DNA from 3 places in the Parabacteroides johnsonii DSM 18315 genome. Region 3 is predicted to be linked to each of the others. Evidence: riboswitches for the same ligand, from Rfam matches in the RefSeq annotation. Region 3 holds a riboswitch; each other region holds the start of a gene.
What was found. A riboswitch is a leader RNA that binds a small molecule or an ion and turns the genes downstream of it on or off. The one in region 3 is predicted to bind cobalamin.

Region 1 (5,801 bases), 1.4 Mb from region 3:
CGTTCACCCAAACGACGACGCAAGTTTTCGGCATATAAAACCGATAGTTCCTGCAAAACAGAATCATTCCGACTGCGCAAGACAATCACGATCAAACGGTAGTAAGGCGGATAACGAAACATACTCCGCTCGCCCAATTGAAGACGCACCATCTCCTTATAAGCGAAACGTTCCACCATCCGGATCAGAGGATGATCGGGAGCGGAGGTCTGCAAGACAACTGTCCCCCGCTTATCCCGCCTTCCGGCACGGCCGCTCACCTGTACCATCAACTGGAAGGCACGTTCGTGAGCTCGAAAATCCGGGAAGTTCATCAGACTGTCGGCATTCAGGATACCGACCACACTAACATTCCCGAAATCCAGCCCTTTCGACAACATCTGGGTTCCGATCAATATCTGTGTCTTACCTTTCTCAAAGTCTGCGATGATCCGCTCATAAGCCGTACGGGTACGGGCAGTATCGAAATCCAGACGCTCGACTTTGGCAGAAGGGAAAAGAGTAGCTATCTCCTCCTCCACCATCTCGGTCCCGAACCCCATCGTACGAAGTTCCGGGCTCTGGCATTCCGGACACTGGTGAGGCAACTGGATTTTATATCCGCAATAGTGGCAAACCAACTCGTTACGAAACTTATGGTAGGTCAGGCTGACATCGCAATTGACACAATGGGGAACCCAACCGCAATCCTTGCACTCAATCACCGGAGCGAATCCCCGGCGGTTCTGGAACAGGATCGCTTGTTCTCCCTTCCCTAACGCCTCGCTCAACTTTTCTACCAAGACCGGCGAAAAGAGCGTGTCTTTCATGATCTTCTTACGCCTCAACTCCTTGATATCGACCGTCAGTATTTCCGGCATCAGCCGGTCGCCATAACGGGTAGTCAGCTCCACCAAACCATATTTGCCGGTAGTGGCATTAAAATAGGAATCGATGGAAGGGGTGGCAGAGCCCAACAATGTTTTCGCCCCATGCATAGCGGCCAGTACCAACGCTGCATTACGGGCATGATAACGCGGTGCCGGGTCCTGCTGCTTGTAAGTGTTCTCATGTTCCTCGTCTATAATAATCAAACCTAAATCCTTGAACGGCAAAAACAAGGAAGAGCGGACGCCTAATACCAGCATCGGCTCGCCCGTATGCAACAGCCGGTTCCAGACTTCCACCCGTTCGTTATCAGAGAACTTGGAATGATAGACCAACAACTTATCACCAAACAACTTGGCAAGCCGTTCTGTGATCTGGGTCGTGATGGCGATTTCAGGCAGCATATACAAAACCTGGCGTCCCATCTTCAACACCTCGTCGATCAGCCGCATATAGACTTCCGTCTTTCCACTGGAAGTAACGCCATGCAACAGGCAGACTTCTTTCTCCCGGAAGACATCATGTATCTCCCCGTAAGCCTTCTCCTGCGCCGCACTTAAAGGGGTAAGGGGTTGCAAACGGCAAACCGGAACCTGCAACCTTCCTACCTCCTTCTCATAACTTTCCAGCACACCTCGCTTCAGCACACCATCCAATATGGCCGGAGAACAACCGCTGCTCTCCAACAATTCCTTCTTCGACAATTCGCGTACCAGTGCCGGATTAAGCGCATGGCTGAGTTCCAAGAAACAGATCAGCAAGTGTTCCTGCTTCTTCGCCCGTTTGAAGTCCGCAAACACAGCCTGTAATTTTTCTTCCTCCTTATACGCCTCGGCAAGACGGATAAAGGTCTGCATCTTCGGCACAAAGCCCCGTTTCAGCTCCTCACTCACCTCAACTGCCCCCTTAGCCATCAGGGAGGCGACCACAGGCACGACATTCCGTAGTCCGGTTTTCTTTTCCAGTTCGGAAACCGTCAGTTTCAAGACGCCGGAAAAAGCATCCAGCACAGCTTGTTCATTCGGCCGCAGAGGGCCGTCGGCTTCGAACTCTTCATTATAGGTTACAGCCGTTTCACTCTCCAATTTCAGGCCGGAAGGCAAAGCCGCCTTATAGACATCTCCTAATTTACACAAATAATAGGAGGCGATCCATTTCCAGAAACGAAGTTGCGGACGACGGAGCACAGGCGTAGCGTCCAGCAAGGCGTAAATCTCCTTCGTCTCGTACTGGCTATCGGGCACACGCTCGTGCACATCCATGACGATAGCCGTATAATAGCGCTTCTTTCCAAAATGGACGATCACCCGGCAACCGGGTATTACCGTCTGTTCCAGATCGGGCGGTATGCTATAAGTATAGCTGTTCTCCAACGGAAGCGGGAGTATAACGTCTGCGTACTTCATTCTTATCCTTCTTTATACGAACCCATGTTCATAGCGATGCCAAAAGTAACAAAAAAGGCCGGACTGCTAAAGCCCGGCCTCTGTTTATCTGATCGCAAATCTTCTTTATTCCCTTTTTAAAACAGGATAGCAGCCGTAATCGACCAGCCTCGGTTCTTACCGTTTAATTCAAACTTTGATGCGCTATAATCATCCGTCAAGCCGAGGGCATAATTGAAACCGACCTGTAAATGTTTGATCAGTTCCACACCGGCACCCAAGTTCAAACCGGCATTGAAACTCTTTGCCTTCAACTGGTCTCCGACCGATCCCGGAATATCCCAGAACTTATCGCCGCCCACCCGGAAACCGACATACGGACCGGCTGACAGATACCCTTTGACAATAGGCAAACCGAATTTCCATTTCAGGTTAACCGGAACGTCTATATAGTCATTCTTAATATCTTTCTCGCTCTTCACGCCTATCCCTTTTTGCGAATACAGGATAGCCGCATCAAAACCGACTCCCATTACCGGGGCCATCACCTCCACCATCGGACCGATATTAAATCCGGTCACATTATCCTTTCCGACAATCTCTTTGTTGAAATGGACAGAGGATATATTCAAACCGCCTTTTATACCGAACTTAATCTGGGATTTCGCAGGTACGGCAATCAACGCCATCACAGCCAACAATATAAGCCCAACAATCTTCTTCATACTTTTTCTTTAATTAGTTAATACGAATTACAAATAAACGCACTTTTCCAATAATAAACAAATATCACCGCCTAAGTGTTGCTTCCCCCCGTAAAAGGAAAGCATGAATCGGAGGCGGAGCTCATCCCGCACACAGATTCATGCCTCTTTTCCTAATTATTATGGCAAAATAATTAAAAACAAGTAAACAGACTACGGGAAACGGGAATTAAGAAAGACAAAAGCCTACGGCTTCACTGTTCTCTTCCGGCCTTTCCTCGAAGCCGTCGAAAAATATGCGTTGCAGGTCTTCTGACTTACTTCCGGTATGAGCGCCTTCCCGACTCGCGTCAGTGGCATAAAAGAATTGCCCAATCCGTTTTGAAGCTTACAGCAGCGGGACTGTCCGGGATTTACACCCGATTCCCTTTTAATCCTTTTCCGCAGATGGCGAAGCAGGAACAATGCATGGGACAAATATAGCGATATTTTCCATATATTTCTCATATATTGTCCATCTTCTTACAGAAAAATACAGACGCGACAAGCATCCTTTCGGTTCCTGCTGCCAGTGCCACAAATATTACACTCCTGTGGCACAACTGTGCCATGCTGAGGAAACGGTTGTGCCATGCAAGGGAAACGGCTGTGCCATGCCGAGGAAACGAGTGTGCCATGCCGAGGGAACGAATGTTCCACCGGTAGAATTCTTCTTACTCCTTACGGTAGGCTTCGACAGCTGCTTGAACGGAGCCGTACATCAACAGCAGATGGCGGGATTGGTTATAGGGAAGGCTCAATTCTTCAGCGACCATGCGAGTTCCACGGTCGATAAGTTTCTGATTGGTGAGCTGCATATTGACCATCCGGTTTCCTTTAACCCTCCCCAATCGGATCATAACGGAAGTGGAAATCATATTCAGGATCATTTTCTGTCCCGTTCCGGATTTCATACGGGAACTGCCGGTGACGAACTCCGGTCCGACAATCATTTCGATTGAGACATCAGCCTCCATCGCCATCGGTGAATCAGGATTACTGGAAATGGAGGCGGTCAGAATGCCCTGTTCACGCGCTTTGCGAAGGGCACCGATCACATAGGGAGTCGTCCCGGAAGCAGCAATGCCGATCACGGTATCCTTCGTATTGACCTGATACTCCAACAATTCCTGCCAGCCTCGTTCCTCATCGTCTTCGGCATTCTCCACCGGATTCCGGAGGGCGGTATCGCCACCGGCTATCAAGCCGATAATCAGTGTGGGAGGCATCCCGAACGTCGGGGGGATTTCGGAAGCATCCAAAACCCCTAACCGTCCGCTGGTTCCGGCTCCCAGATAAAAGATTCGTCCGCCTTGCTGCATACGGGGAACGATCTGCAAAACCAATTCTTCTATTTTGGGTATGGTCCTTCGGACAGCCAACGCCACTTTCTGATCTTCCGTATTGATATCTTCGAGCAGCTCCCGGACGGACTTCCGTTCCAGGTCGTTATAGAGAGAATCCTGTTCTGTTATCTTGATGAATGACATAGCTTATTACAATTTGCAAGTGCAAAGCTACTAAAAATATCACATTCACCTGTTAGTGAATTTCAGGCAAACGGGCTTGCTTACCCGGATATCTTTTTCCGTATCTCTCAACAAGCCGCTTTGTTTGTCTATTTCGTAAACCTGCACAACATTACTGTCCCGACAGGCGCAAAGCAGAAACTTGCCGTTGGGAGTGATGACAAAATTACGCGGATGAACACCGGTCAGCTGATAGCCAACCTTTGTCAGTTGCCCGTTTGCCGGATCGATAGAGAAAATCGCGATACCATCACCTTTCAGACGGTTGGAAGCATACAGGAAACGGCCATCCGGTGTGATGTGTATATCGGCACTGCCGGAGGCATGCAACGTGTCGGCTTCTACAGACTGGACCGGAGTCAGATTGCCTTTGTCGTACTGCATGAAAACGACGCGGCCGGAAAGCTCGCCGATCAGGTAAGCCCATTTGCCGTTCGGATGGAAAACTGCATGACGCGGACCTTCTCCTGCCGGCAAACTGAAAGATGCAGGCGTTCCTTCCCGCAAGCCCAAGCCCTTATCGGAAGCGATGATATCATATTTATAAATCCGGTCTGTCCCCAAGTCATTGGCATAAAGGTAGGCTTCATCCGGCGAAGCATACACGCAATGCAAATGTGGAACCGCCTGGCGTTCAGAACCCGGTGTTCCTCCTTCATACGCATATACTTTAGCCGGTTGCAGAGTGCCATCGGCCGAGATCGGGAAGACACTGATACTTCCGCCGTTGTAATTGGCTGTGACAGCCATCCGGCGCTTACTGTCCACCCAGATATAGCAAGGAGCACTCCCGTCCGTCTTCTGCTCGTTCAGCAAAGAAAGTGTCCCGGTATGTTTGTCAAACGAATAGGCGCATACTTTTGCATCCGGAACAGCGGTTTCACTTACCGAATAAACAAACTTGCCATCCTGGCTCACTGCCAGATAAGAAGGGTCCTGGATACCCGACAGGCTCTTCACCGGCCCAGCCATCCCTTTCTCCACATCGAACCGATACAGGTGTATGCCTGGGTCCGTAGCATCCGCATACGACCCGACAAACAAAAACAATTCACTCTCCTTTTGCATACACGATGTCACTGCCATAATTAACAACCCTGCTAAAAAATACTTTAATTTCGACATACCTATTTATAATTAACCGGAAAACGCATTTACTTCCCGCATTTACCTTTCAGCCATTCAATACGCTCCGACTGCTGTTCCGGATATGTCCAATGACCGGTTTCGAGGTAAAGATGCAAATCCTTCGCTCCCGGAATAACATTGTAGGCCGA
Region 2 (5,801 bases), 2.3 Mb from region 3:
GAAAAGGTCGAACTTCCCTTTGGGCGGGCGGTTGTCGCACAACTCCTGCTTCAGGTAGTCTTCGACCAGCACTTCCGTATATTTCAGGATACGGTCGGGAACGGGATATTGGTCGCCGATGACGCCTTCCGTCCATTCATGTACGAGGTCGTTCTCATCTACTCCTTTCTCGTTCACCAGATAATCATAGGTATCTTTCAGCAGTGCCATGCCGGGCGAGCCGGCGTGCTTCATCAGGAATTGCGTGAAACGGGTGGCGATACGTCTCTTTTCAGGAATACCGGCCAACCCGACCATTTCCTCGCCATATTCGGAGGAACGGGCACATTCTTCCAGTCCGAACTGGCCGAGCAGGAAAAAGGCTTCGCGGGGCACGGTACTGATCCAGTTCGGATTGCCGCGCCCTGCGTTCAGCATGATATGCGTACTCTTACGGGCGCTTTCGTCCGCAAGGTCTATCAGGATATTTTTCAGTTCGAAGGGACTGATTTCCGACATTTTCTTTTCGTATTCACGAGTGATTTTGTGTGTCATAAAGAAATAACTTAATTGAATATAATGAGTATATAAAAAACAATGCTTCCAACACCTTTCAGGTCATCAAGAGGACGATCACGACTCCCCAAATGATCAACAGGGTATTACCGACCGCGTATGTTACCGTATAGCCTAATGCTGGTGTCTGGCTCTCAACGGCATCCTCCACAGCCCCTAAAGCTGCTGTGGTAGTACGTGCTCCGGATGTACAGCCTAACGTAATGGCCGGATGGAACTTAAAGACATATCTTCCCAACAGCACACCGACAATCAACGGGATAGCGGTAGCCAACGCACCGATAAAGAAGAGACTGATACCGACTTCCTTCAGCCCGGTGACAAAGCTCGGTCCGGCCGTAATACCGACAACAGCGATGAACATATTCAACCCGACATTATTCAGTACCCAAAGGGAAGGTTCCGGGATTCGTCCGAAAGTCGGATGCTTGGAACGCAACCATCCGAAGACCAATCCGGCGATCAACGCCCCACCACTCGTACTCAAGCTGATGGGAACACCTCCGAAATGGATCGTCAAAGCCCCCACGACACCTCCGAGAAAAATCCCGAGGCCGACGAAAATCATATCCGTCTGGTTTGTCGGGCGATCGGCATAGCCTAATGTATCGGCAGCCGCATTCACCTCCAATTTTGTGCCGACCAACTCCAGCATATCGCCGGGATCGATCGTCGTGGCAGCCAAAACCGGTATGTTGATGCCGGCACGTTTGATGCTCTTGATGCTGACACCGTGCATGACCGGCAGTTTGCGCAGTTTGGCAACTGTCATGCCTGCATATTTCTTGCGGGAGATCAATACGGGTAGCGTTTCGGCCGGGAAGTCTAACAACTCGATATCATTGACTTCATCGCCGATCCAGTCCTCCTCTCCGATCACAAATTCACGACGTCCACTGAGCACGACTTCGTTTCCTTTCAAAAGCATCTGATCGGCCTTCGCATCCCGGATCACACCATCGATACGAACCCGTTCGACGAAAAGGCGTCTTCCTTCTCCTTCCAAATAATCTTCCAGTTCTTTCACGGTCTTCCCCGCCCCGAACCAGTCGTTGCTGATCTTGTAGGCGCGAAACGTGATCGGACGGGCGGCAGGCATGAAGCCGGGTTGCTCGCTTTCGTCATCCGCCCCCATTTTGGCTTCCAGTTCGCGACAGGCTTTCTTGACCGATTCGATCCCGCCCAACAGACGAGGAGCGATATCGCTCATGATCCAGGCGGAACCGGCCGTACCGAAAATATAAGAAACGGCATAGGCTACCGGCATGACATTGATCATATCCGTTTTATCTGCCGCCGGTATTCCTAATTGGTTAATCGTATCTTCGGCCACACCGAGCACAGCGGATATCGTCTGCGAACCAGCCAACAGACCGGCAGCCTCTCCGGCAGAATAGCCCATGATCTTTGCCAGCATAAACGGGGCCAGCAGGCAGAACAGGCACATCACGACGGCAAACAAGACCTGTGGCAATCCTTCCTTTTTCAATCCCCGGAAGAATTGCGGACCGACACTATACCCTACGGCAAACAAGAACATCAGGAAAAACACCGATTTCAGCGGGGCCCCGATATCGATATGCAATTGCCCGATCAACACACCGACCAGCAAGACGCTGGTAACCGTCCCTAACGTGAACTTTTTAATCTTGAATTTACCGATCCAGAAGCCGAAAGCCAGCGTGAGAAAGATGGCAAGCTCCGGGTAATGCCGGAGCAAATTGGCAAACCATTCCATATATCTATTTTTTTTGGCGTTAATAAAATTGATAATGAAACACGACAAAGGAAAGAGTTGTTGTGTTAAACCAAACGAAAGCAGAGTTAAATTTATAGTTGGCATTTCTAAATAAATCTCTATCTTTGCCTCCGCTTAGGTGATATAACTGCCATCCGACAGTTGTATAAAAGGGAATCCGGTGGAAATCCGGAACAGTGCCCGCTACTGTAAAGCCATATTAAAAAAAGAAGAAAGCATTCTCCATGCCACTATCCGCAAGGATGGGAAGGCCGCTTTCCGAAAAGGCTAAGTCAGGAAACCTGCCAAGCAAGACAATAATAACTCTCCCGGGGCCAGGAAAGCTATTGACACATACATAATAAAACTCTTTTTTCCATGAAAAAGAAATGTTGGCTGACAGCCCTTCTTGCGGGTTGTTCTCTTTGCGCGTCACACGCACAAACCGTGTTGCGCACGGATACGAATGATCTGAGAGAGATCCGCCTGGACGAGGTCGTCGTGACAGGTACCGGAACGGAACATTATTTGAAAGACGCTCCCGTACAGACGGAAGTGATCACAGGGAAAGCGTTGGAACAATACAACGGACGCAGCCTCGACGAGATTCTGAGCGCCCTCTCCCCTTCCATCACGTTCAGTCCGGGAGACATGGGTAGCAATATCCAGCTAAACGGATTGAAGAACGACTATATCCTGATCATGGTGAACGGGAAACGGATGAACGGCGACATCGGCGGACAAAACGACCTGAGTATCATCAACCCGGCAACCATCGAACGCATCGAGATTGTAAAAGGAGCCTCCTCTTCCTTGTATGGAAGCGATGCTATCGCGGGTGTCATCAACATCATCACGAAAAAGAACCGCGATAAAGTCAGTGTCTCCAACACGACACGCGTCGGCAATTACGACGACCTGCTCCAGAGCGAAATAATAGGGTTCAGCAACGGAAAGCTGAACTCCACCACTTCCGCAAGCATGAAACATACCGGAGGTTGGCAAAACACGACTCAAGAATGGTATCACCACGATCTGCAAGAAGGAAGCGTGAGCAAAACAGTGAGCCGCTCCACCAACTTCACGCTTTCCCAGAATTTCACTTATAAAGCGAGCGACAGACTCAGCTTGTCGGCCGATGCCTCTTATTACCAGAAATGGATTTTCCGTCCTGTCGGTCCCTGGAAATATTATTTATACGACTATTTCTACCGGAACCAGGATTACGCCTTAGGCTTAAAATATAGGCTGAACGACAAACGGAGCTATCTGACCGCCGATGCTTCTTTCGGACAGTACAACTACTATTTCGATTATACGGGCCAAGAAGTGACCAACTTTTTCCATCCCGACGGAACGCGGGTTGTCAATTACCCCGGCGACCGCGTATTACAGACCATGCAGCGCAGATGGTTGAACCATGTCAAAGGGGTATTCTATTTAGGAGACAATCATATTTTAAGTGCCGGAATCGAGCACCAACACGACTATCTGAAATCTCCTTACCGCCTGAAACAGGGGAAGGCATCTGTCTATACTTTAGCCTCTTATGCACAAGACGAATGGTCGATAACAAACCGGCTAAACCTGACTCTCGGTTATCGTTTTGTCCATCATAAAGAATTCGGTCAAAAGTTCACCCCAAAAATATCAGCCAAGTACAGCCTTGGCGATTTCAACCTGCGTGCCACTTACTCGTATGGTTTCAAAGCCCCCACCTTGAAAGAGCTTTATCAGAATTATATCACCGTTATCATGGGACCGCTGAAAGCCTATTACGGCAACGAGAACCTAAAGCCCCAAAGTTCGAACTACGGTTCGGCAAGCGTAGAATACAGCAACGGGAAATTCCAGGCAACCGTGACCGGGTACTATAACCGGATACACAACATGATCGCCCTGACCGTCGTCCCGACTTCGTCAGAAGACAAATTCCTGGAAGTAGAAGAAACGATGAAATACAACAACCTCGCCAAAGCCCGTTCATTCGGAGCCGACTTCACCTTCAACTATCAGGTGCTTCCGTCACTGGCTATCGGAGGAGGCTACAGTTATACGGATGCAAAAGCCCAGTACACGGAAGACCAGAACGATCCCAACTACATGAAATATCTGCCGATCAACGCGACTTCCTACCACAATGCCAACTGGAAAATAGCCTGGACACACAAAGATGTCGGCGTCAGCCTTTTCGGCAGATACCAGTCCACACGCTATTACATCACGGATGGAAATGGAAAAGCCTATCAGCTCTGGCGCCTGAATGTAAGAAGCTCACTGCTGAAAACGAAGAAATGGAACCTGGGGATGAATGCCGGCATCGATAATATATTCAATTATATCGACCGCACACCTTTCGGCAAGAACCGGGGGACAACCAGTCCCGGACGGACTTTATACCTCTCGCTGAACGTTAAATTTCAGAATAAACAAAAATAATCACTTTTAAAAATCAGTAAAAATGAAGAAGTTTAAACATTTATGGCTGGCAGGCTTATTACTTGCAGCCACAGTAGGGTTCACATCCTGTGACGACGATGACGACAATGCAACATCTGCCAACCCGGCAGAAGAATTCGTGACAAAGAACAAAAAGCACGAGACAGCCATTCTGCTATGTACTTTCGGAAGTACTTTCAAAGAATCTATCAAGACCTACGATCAGACGTTGGCAGATTTCGAAACGGCATTTCCTGATGCAGACATCTATCTGGCTTTTACATCTTACACCTGTGTGAATCGTGTCTTCGCCGAAACAGGTATCGAGCGTTATCAACCGGATCTTTGGTTAAAAGCAATTGGTAAAGCCGGTTATAAAAAAGTAGCCGTACAATCTTTACACATCATTCCCGGCGAAGAGTATCTGAACTTAATGAACAAAACGGTCAAGAAAGACTTCATGATCGAACAATACCCGAATGTCCAAGTGACAAAAGGTACCTGTCTGGTTTACGATGAAGACGATGTGCAAGCTGTTTCTGCCGCCTTATACGATCATTACAAGAGCAACCTGGCCGACAAAAAACATTTGCTCCTGTTGATGGGACACGGCAACCCGGACAAGAACTACAATGCCAACAGCAAATACGCCGAAGTGGAAGAAGCCATGCAAGCATTGTCTCCTAACAAAAACGTATTCGTCGGGACTGTCGACTATGGCGACATGCTGTTCTGGCCGTTGGACAAGGATGAAAAACCTTTACCTGCGCCTAATGCCGAAAGCGTTTATTCCAAACTGACAAAATACTGCGAAGACAACAACCTGCAACCGTCAGATATCACGATCTCGTTGGCTCCCTTCATGTCTATCGCTGGCGACCATGCCCACAACGACCTGTGGGGCATCGAAGACGGTGACGACTTTAGCGAAGCTACTCCGGGCGCCGATGCTTGCTGGAGATTGAAATTGCTGAAGATGGGCTTCAAGATCGCCACAGACGAAAGTCACAACGGGGATGTCGATAAATGTACGATCAACGGTTTGGGCGACTATGCCTCCATACGCAAA
Region 3 (5,801 bases):
TTTAAAGGGAGATGAAGCACTTTCTATTACTTTGTTATCTTTGATCTGATATTTCACGAAGCGGTCGTTGCTTGAAGGAATCTGATAGTAATATTTCCCCTTCGAAATGCTTTCCATCGAGTAGTCTCCCAATTCGGTGCCTTCACCTTTAACAGTGATAGTCCCCATATCGGCTGTTAGTTTATTGACGCTGTTGACAACTGTCGTGTTCTTGCTGCTCATGCCACCATGTTTTCCTACGGTCAGAAACAGGTCGAAATGATACTTACTTTCGTCGAAAGCAGGTGTATCATTGGTTACAGTTACTTCACAGGTGGCAGTGAATCCACCGTCGTTCGTTTTTACCTGGATTGTAGTCGAACCTTCGGAAACTGCTGTTACGACACCATTTTCTACTGTAGCGACATTCGTGTCCGAACTGCTCCAGGCGACAGTTGTTACAGCAGCATTTTCGGGAACGACAGTCGCAGTCAGTGTTCCTGTAGTTCCCGTTTTCAGTGTTAATGTGGTTGGAGTAATCGTGATGCCGGTTACCGACACGTCTTTCAAATCATCGTCATCGGAACAAGCCGTGAAACCAAATGAGATCAGGGCTGTCATGAAGGCGAGTAATGCAAATTTAAACTTCTTCATTTTTCTTTTGTTTTTTAATATGAATGTTAATTGATAAAAACTCTAAACTTTGCAAAGAAAGCGCGTCCGGGTTTTTGCAGCTTATAGTTGTCATAAGCTGTTTCATCGAGGAAATTAGAACATTCCAATGCGATATTATAACGGTCGTGTTTCCATGAATAGGTGATATTGGCATTGCAGATATGTTGCGAGGGAATACGGGCTTTAGTATCGCGGTTACCATAGGCTTCCCATGTTAGGAAATACCAATGTACCCATTGAAATGTATAGCCTAAACGTAGTTTGTTGTCCTGTTGCAGGAAGTTGCGGAATGTATAGCTTGCTTCCGCGCTGCCGAACAACCAGGGGCGGTTGGGCACGTGGTTGTCGTATGTGGCGGATGGTTTGCCATCTTCTTTGTATTTTTGTTGGTCACGGGCGTCCTGATAGCTGACGTTGGCCATGAGTTGCAATCGGCCGTCCCAATCATAACGAATTTCTCCCTCGACTCCTTTAATATGAACGGCGGGATCATTGACAAACTGCATCATGCCTTCTTTTTCAATAACGGAGGTCTGTATATAATTGTCCACATGACGCAGAAATCCGTTTGCCTCGTAATAGACAGTATGTCTGCCGGCAGGATGCCATGTGCCGAACAAGGCGAGATTGACGTTGTTGCTTTTTTCTGGTTCCAGCGCTACATTTGCATAGATGGTGGTCCCGTTGCCTAACAATTCACGTGCGATGGGCAGGCGTACGCTATGTTCATAAGAAACCTTTACCGCCAATGGATCGAAGAATAGATAGCGTAGTCCGGTACCATATCCAAAATAATTTTTGGTAGTGGAACCTTGCACTTTGTCCGATCCCGTCACGGTGGACTGGTCGGTCTGCCGGATATTCGGGTGGTTCACATAATCTTTGGCAAAGAATACATTCTGCATTTTTCCATCAAAAAACGACTGGCTGTAGGTCAGTCCGATGATATGTTTGGTTACAGCATCGTTTGATGGTTCGAAACTCTGGTCCAAATCATCATAGCGGTCATTTCCGGTTCGGCTCATATGATAGTTCAGATTGAGACCGTGATGCCTGTTCAGCTGGTAATCCAAATTGACACGTGCGATAGTCAGAGGGCGTTTATAATGACGTATGGAAGGTTCATTGCCTCTGATTTCGTTGCGCTGACTCACAATGTAGCCTCCATCCCAATAATATTTTCGATAGGCCGTATCTATAGTAATAGAATGGTCCCATGTGTGCGATAATGTCGCTTTCAATGTCATGCCCTCGGTAATGAAATTATGTTTGTTGTAACGTGCCGATACGTTCCATGCATCCGAATTACGTTCAGCCATCCCATAGACTTTGGTCTGCACGGAGCCGGTCTGCAACTCCTTGTCCGTTTTAGAATAGGAAGCGGAAACAAAGAATTCGTCGGCCCAGAGTTTGCCTGTGATTCCGGTTTCTATCTGTGCCAATAGCGAAAAATAGCCGTCATGGAAACGTTTGGGATTACCATAGATAAATTGGTCGCCTGTTTCATTGCGCATTTGTACGTCTTTCATCCAGTAGTCGTTTTTCGAATAGTTGATGCCAATAGTAGGACGCACGATCAGTCCGGTGCATTGTTCCACAAACTGTGCGTTCAGATCGGCTCGATGTGTGTGGAAAGAACCGATACTATAAGAAGCGTCCATAAAGTTTTTCTTTTCCGCTAGGGTGATGATGTTTACTGCACCGCCTAATGCATCCGTACCCAATGAGGCTGGTACTACGCCTTTATAGATTTCCACCCGGTCGATGAGGTTGACGGGTAGATTGGCAAGTGTTACATTGCTCCCTTTGCTGTCCAAGGGAATACCGTCGATGAAATAACGGACGGAATTGCCAGACAGCCCATTGATCGAGAGGTCGAAGTCGGAACCTACGCCTCCCTCTTCACGCACTTTGACACCACTTGTGCGATTCACTAATTCATTCAAGTTACTAAGCGAATTGATTACCGGTTTGACGTCAAATGTATTGACTGAAAGTGCGCTTTCTCTTGCCTGTTGTGAGTGTGTTTTTCCGTACACTTCCACCGAATTCAGGTTGACGGAGCTTTCTTCCAGTTGGAAGTCGAGGGTTTTGTTGTGGTGGAGGTCGAGTGAGGTTTTGATCGTTTGGTATCCTAAAGAGGAGACGACGAACGTGTGTTTGCCGGGGGATACTTGCAGGGAATAATGTCCGCTGTCATCCGTATAAGTGCCGAAGGTTGTGTTTTCGACGGCGATCGTTACCAACGACAGGGGAGTGCCTTGCTGGTCGGTGACTTTTCCGGAGAGCGTAATTTTGTTTTGTGCCGTCAGGTTCAGTTGCGACAGGCAGACAAGCAAAAAAAATACATGTACAAAGACTTTCATTTTAATCCTTGATATAGCGTTCATGACTTGCTTAAGGAAATACATACAAGGAGAAATGATTTCTTTATGTAAGAGGATAAAGAATGACTTGACTCGATGTTTTGTAGCTTTATTTCCCGAAAGCATTAAAACTATGTTTGTTCTTGGCAGGTCTTCTGACTTATTCCGTCTTTGAATGCCTTCCCATCCGGTGACGGACAGTGGCTTGCAGCGTATTCAAAGATTTGGAGAGGAACTTACAGCAGCGGGTCTGTTCAGGATTCGCACCTGATTCCCTTTTCATCACGCTCCCGTAGCGATTGGGGGTCGTGAAACCAAAAACTGGGGCAAAGGTAAGAAAAAAGTCTATCCGCACAAAAAGCGGATTAAAAAACAAATTCATTATTTTTGGCGTCGGATTCGTCAGACTCCGTGAAAGAATAACAGAATATGGAACGATTAATAATGAAGTGACTATGTTGGAAAAAGGATTGAAACATACCAGCCGGACTGTCGTACTGCCGGATAATTTCGCATTGGCGATGAGGTCGGGAGATCTGCCCGTATTGGCAACGCCGGCTTTGGTGGCATTGATGGAAAATGCGGCGATGTTGGCTGTTGCGGCTGAACTCCCAGAAGGGGCGACCACTGTCGGTGTTAAAATGGACATGACGCATGTTCGTCCTTCCGGTGGAGGTGAGGAAGTGTATGCGGAAGCAACACTGGTCGAGGTGGAAGGACGGAAGTTAACCTTCTCGCTGGTCGCCAGGGACTCGGTGGATGTGATCGGCGAAGGCACGCATATCCGTTATATAGTTGACAGAACGAAATTTTTGTCGAAACTGAAAGGTTAGCCATCACTCTGCTTGCTATGAAGAAAGGAATATGAAGTTACCTATTAGTAGGTATTCCCGGTCTGCTAAATAGTCATTTATGGTGATTTCATATTTCTTTTTCACCCTCTATCTTTGCCTCACTTTAAAATAGCAAACAAATGAGAATAGAAAAGATTACAGGACGTGAAATCCTCGACTCGAGAGGAAATCCTACTGTTGAGGTAGATGTATGGTTGGAATCAGGTGTAATGGGGCGTGCTTCCGTTCCGTCGGGTGCTTCGACCGGAGAACACGAGGCGCTGGAACTGCGCGATGGCGATAAGAATCGCTATGGAGGCAAAGGCGTGCAGAAAGCAGTTGAAAACGTCAATAAGGCGATTGCTCCGACCTTGGTGGGAATGTCGGCTTTGAACCAGCGGGCCATTGACCATGCAATGTTGAAACTCGATGGGACCAAAACCAAATCCAACTTAGGAGCCAATGCGATCCTGGGTGTTTCTCTTGCCGTGGCAAAGGCGGCAGCTAACTATCTGGATATCCCGTTGTATCGGTATATTGGGGGCACGAATACCTATGTAATGCCTGTACCGATGATGAATATCATCAATGGGGGTTCTCACAGCGATGCTCCGATCGCTTTCCAGGAATTTATGATTCGTCCGGTTGGCGCTTCTTCTTTCAAGGAAGGCCTACGGATGGGAGCGGAAGTGTTCCATGCGTTGAAAAAGGTATTGAAAGATCGTGGTTTGAGCACGGCTGTAGGCGATGAGGGCGGCTTCGCACCGAACCTGGAAGGAACGGAAGACGCGTTGAACTCGATCATCGCTGCTATCGAAGCCGCAGGTTATGTGCCCGGACAGGATGTGAAAATCGGTATGGATTGTGCTTCTTCTGAATTTTATGTAAACGGTGTTTACGACTATACCAAATTTGAAGGTGTGAAAGGCATTAAACGTACGGCAGACGAACAGATTGCATATCTGGAGAAGCTGATCGACGAATATCCGATCGATTCTATCGAAGACGGTATGAGTGAAAACGACTGGGAAGGCTGGAAGAAGTTGACAGAGCGGATCGGCAACCGCTGCCAGTTGGTGGGCGACGACCTGTTTGTTACAAATGTGGACTTCCTCTCCAAAGGAATTCAGGATGGTTGCGCAAACTCTATCCTGATCAAGGTGAACCAGATCGGTTCGCTGACGGAAACACTCGATGCGATTGAAATGGCGCATCGCCACGGCTATACGACCGTGACCTCCCACCGTTCCGGAGAAACGGAAGATGCTACGATTGCCGATATTGCCGTTGCCACCAACAGCGGACAGATCAAGACTGGTTCTTTGAGCCGTTCCGATCGTATGGCTAAGTATAACCAGTTACTTCGTATCGAAGAGGAACTGGGTGATCTGGCGGTTTATGGATATAAAAGAATAAAATAATCAGATATAATCATAATTGCTAATTTGCATAGACAACGAAACTAAAATCAGAAAAAGGCTTCTCGCGATGAGAGGCCTTTTTTATTGGTAAATTAAGCGGATTGATTGAATGTGTTCTGACAAAGACTGTAGCCGGCAACTTGATCCTGAAAATGACAATATGTAGGTAATATGGAGGCCTGTTTTTACCTGTAAATAGGGATTGGGTATTATCGTTGAATTTGCGAACTTTGTCATTTGAATGGTTGTTATATCGTATAGTTCACGATAAATGGATAGATTAAGGAAATATTTAAGGATTGCGCTCCCGTTACTTTTCATATCGTATCTGGGATGTCTGATAGCCTTTACCCACGTTCATATAGTGAATGGGGTGACGATCGTCCATTCCCATCCTTATCAGAAAAATGACGACGGGACTCCCAAGAAAGAGCATAACTACGCCGAGTTCCAGTTGTTACACCAACTTTCGACTATTCAAATCAGCGGTGCTGCTTTTGCACAAGTGCTGATTGCAGCGTTTATTG

Region 1: linked by a shared signal. The riboswitch ahead of NQ564_RS11850 (porin family protein) and the one ahead of NQ564_RS17275 (TonB-dependent receptor) in region 3 are both predicted to bind cobalamin.
Region 2: linked by a shared signal. The riboswitch ahead of NQ564_RS07270 (TonB-dependent receptor plug domain-containing protein) and the one ahead of NQ564_RS17275 (TonB-dependent receptor) in region 3 are both predicted to bind cobalamin.

What each region holds. Positions count from the first base shown of each region.
Region 1 covers NZ_CP102285.1:2,870,305-2,876,105, forward strand. The annotation lists gene priA (replication restart helicase PriA) at 1-2,273, opposite strand, end outside; gene NQ564_RS11850 (porin family protein) at 2,390-2,977, opposite strand; cobalamin riboswitch at 3,242-3,438, opposite strand; gene murQ (N-acetylmuramic acid 6-phosphate etherase) at 3,670-4,485, opposite strand; gene NQ564_RS11860 (lactonase family protein) at 4,531-5,649, opposite strand; gene NQ564_RS11865 (acetylxylan esterase) at 5,679-5,801, opposite strand, start outside.
Region 2 covers NZ_CP102285.1:1,746,642-1,752,442, forward strand. The annotation lists gene NQ564_RS07260 (bifunctional aspartate transaminase/aspartate 4-decarboxylase) at 1-534, opposite strand, end outside; gene aspT (aspartate-alanine antiporter) at 593-2,293, opposite strand; cobalamin riboswitch at 2,414-2,617, shown strand; gene NQ564_RS07270 (TonB-dependent receptor plug domain-containing protein) at 2,672-4,732, shown strand; gene NQ564_RS07275 (sirohydrochlorin cobaltochelatase) at 4,755-5,801, shown strand, end outside.
Region 3 covers NZ_CP102285.1:4,226,123-4,231,923, forward strand. The annotation lists gene NQ564_RS17270 (Ig-like domain-containing protein) at 1-633, opposite strand, end outside; gene NQ564_RS17275 (TonB-dependent receptor) at 660-3,020, opposite strand; cobalamin riboswitch at 3,149-3,354, opposite strand; gene NQ564_RS17280 (thioesterase family protein) at 3,476-3,853, shown strand; gene eno (phosphopyruvate hydratase) at 3,994-5,274, shown strand; gene NQ564_RS17290 (hypothetical protein) at 5,546-5,801, shown strand, end outside.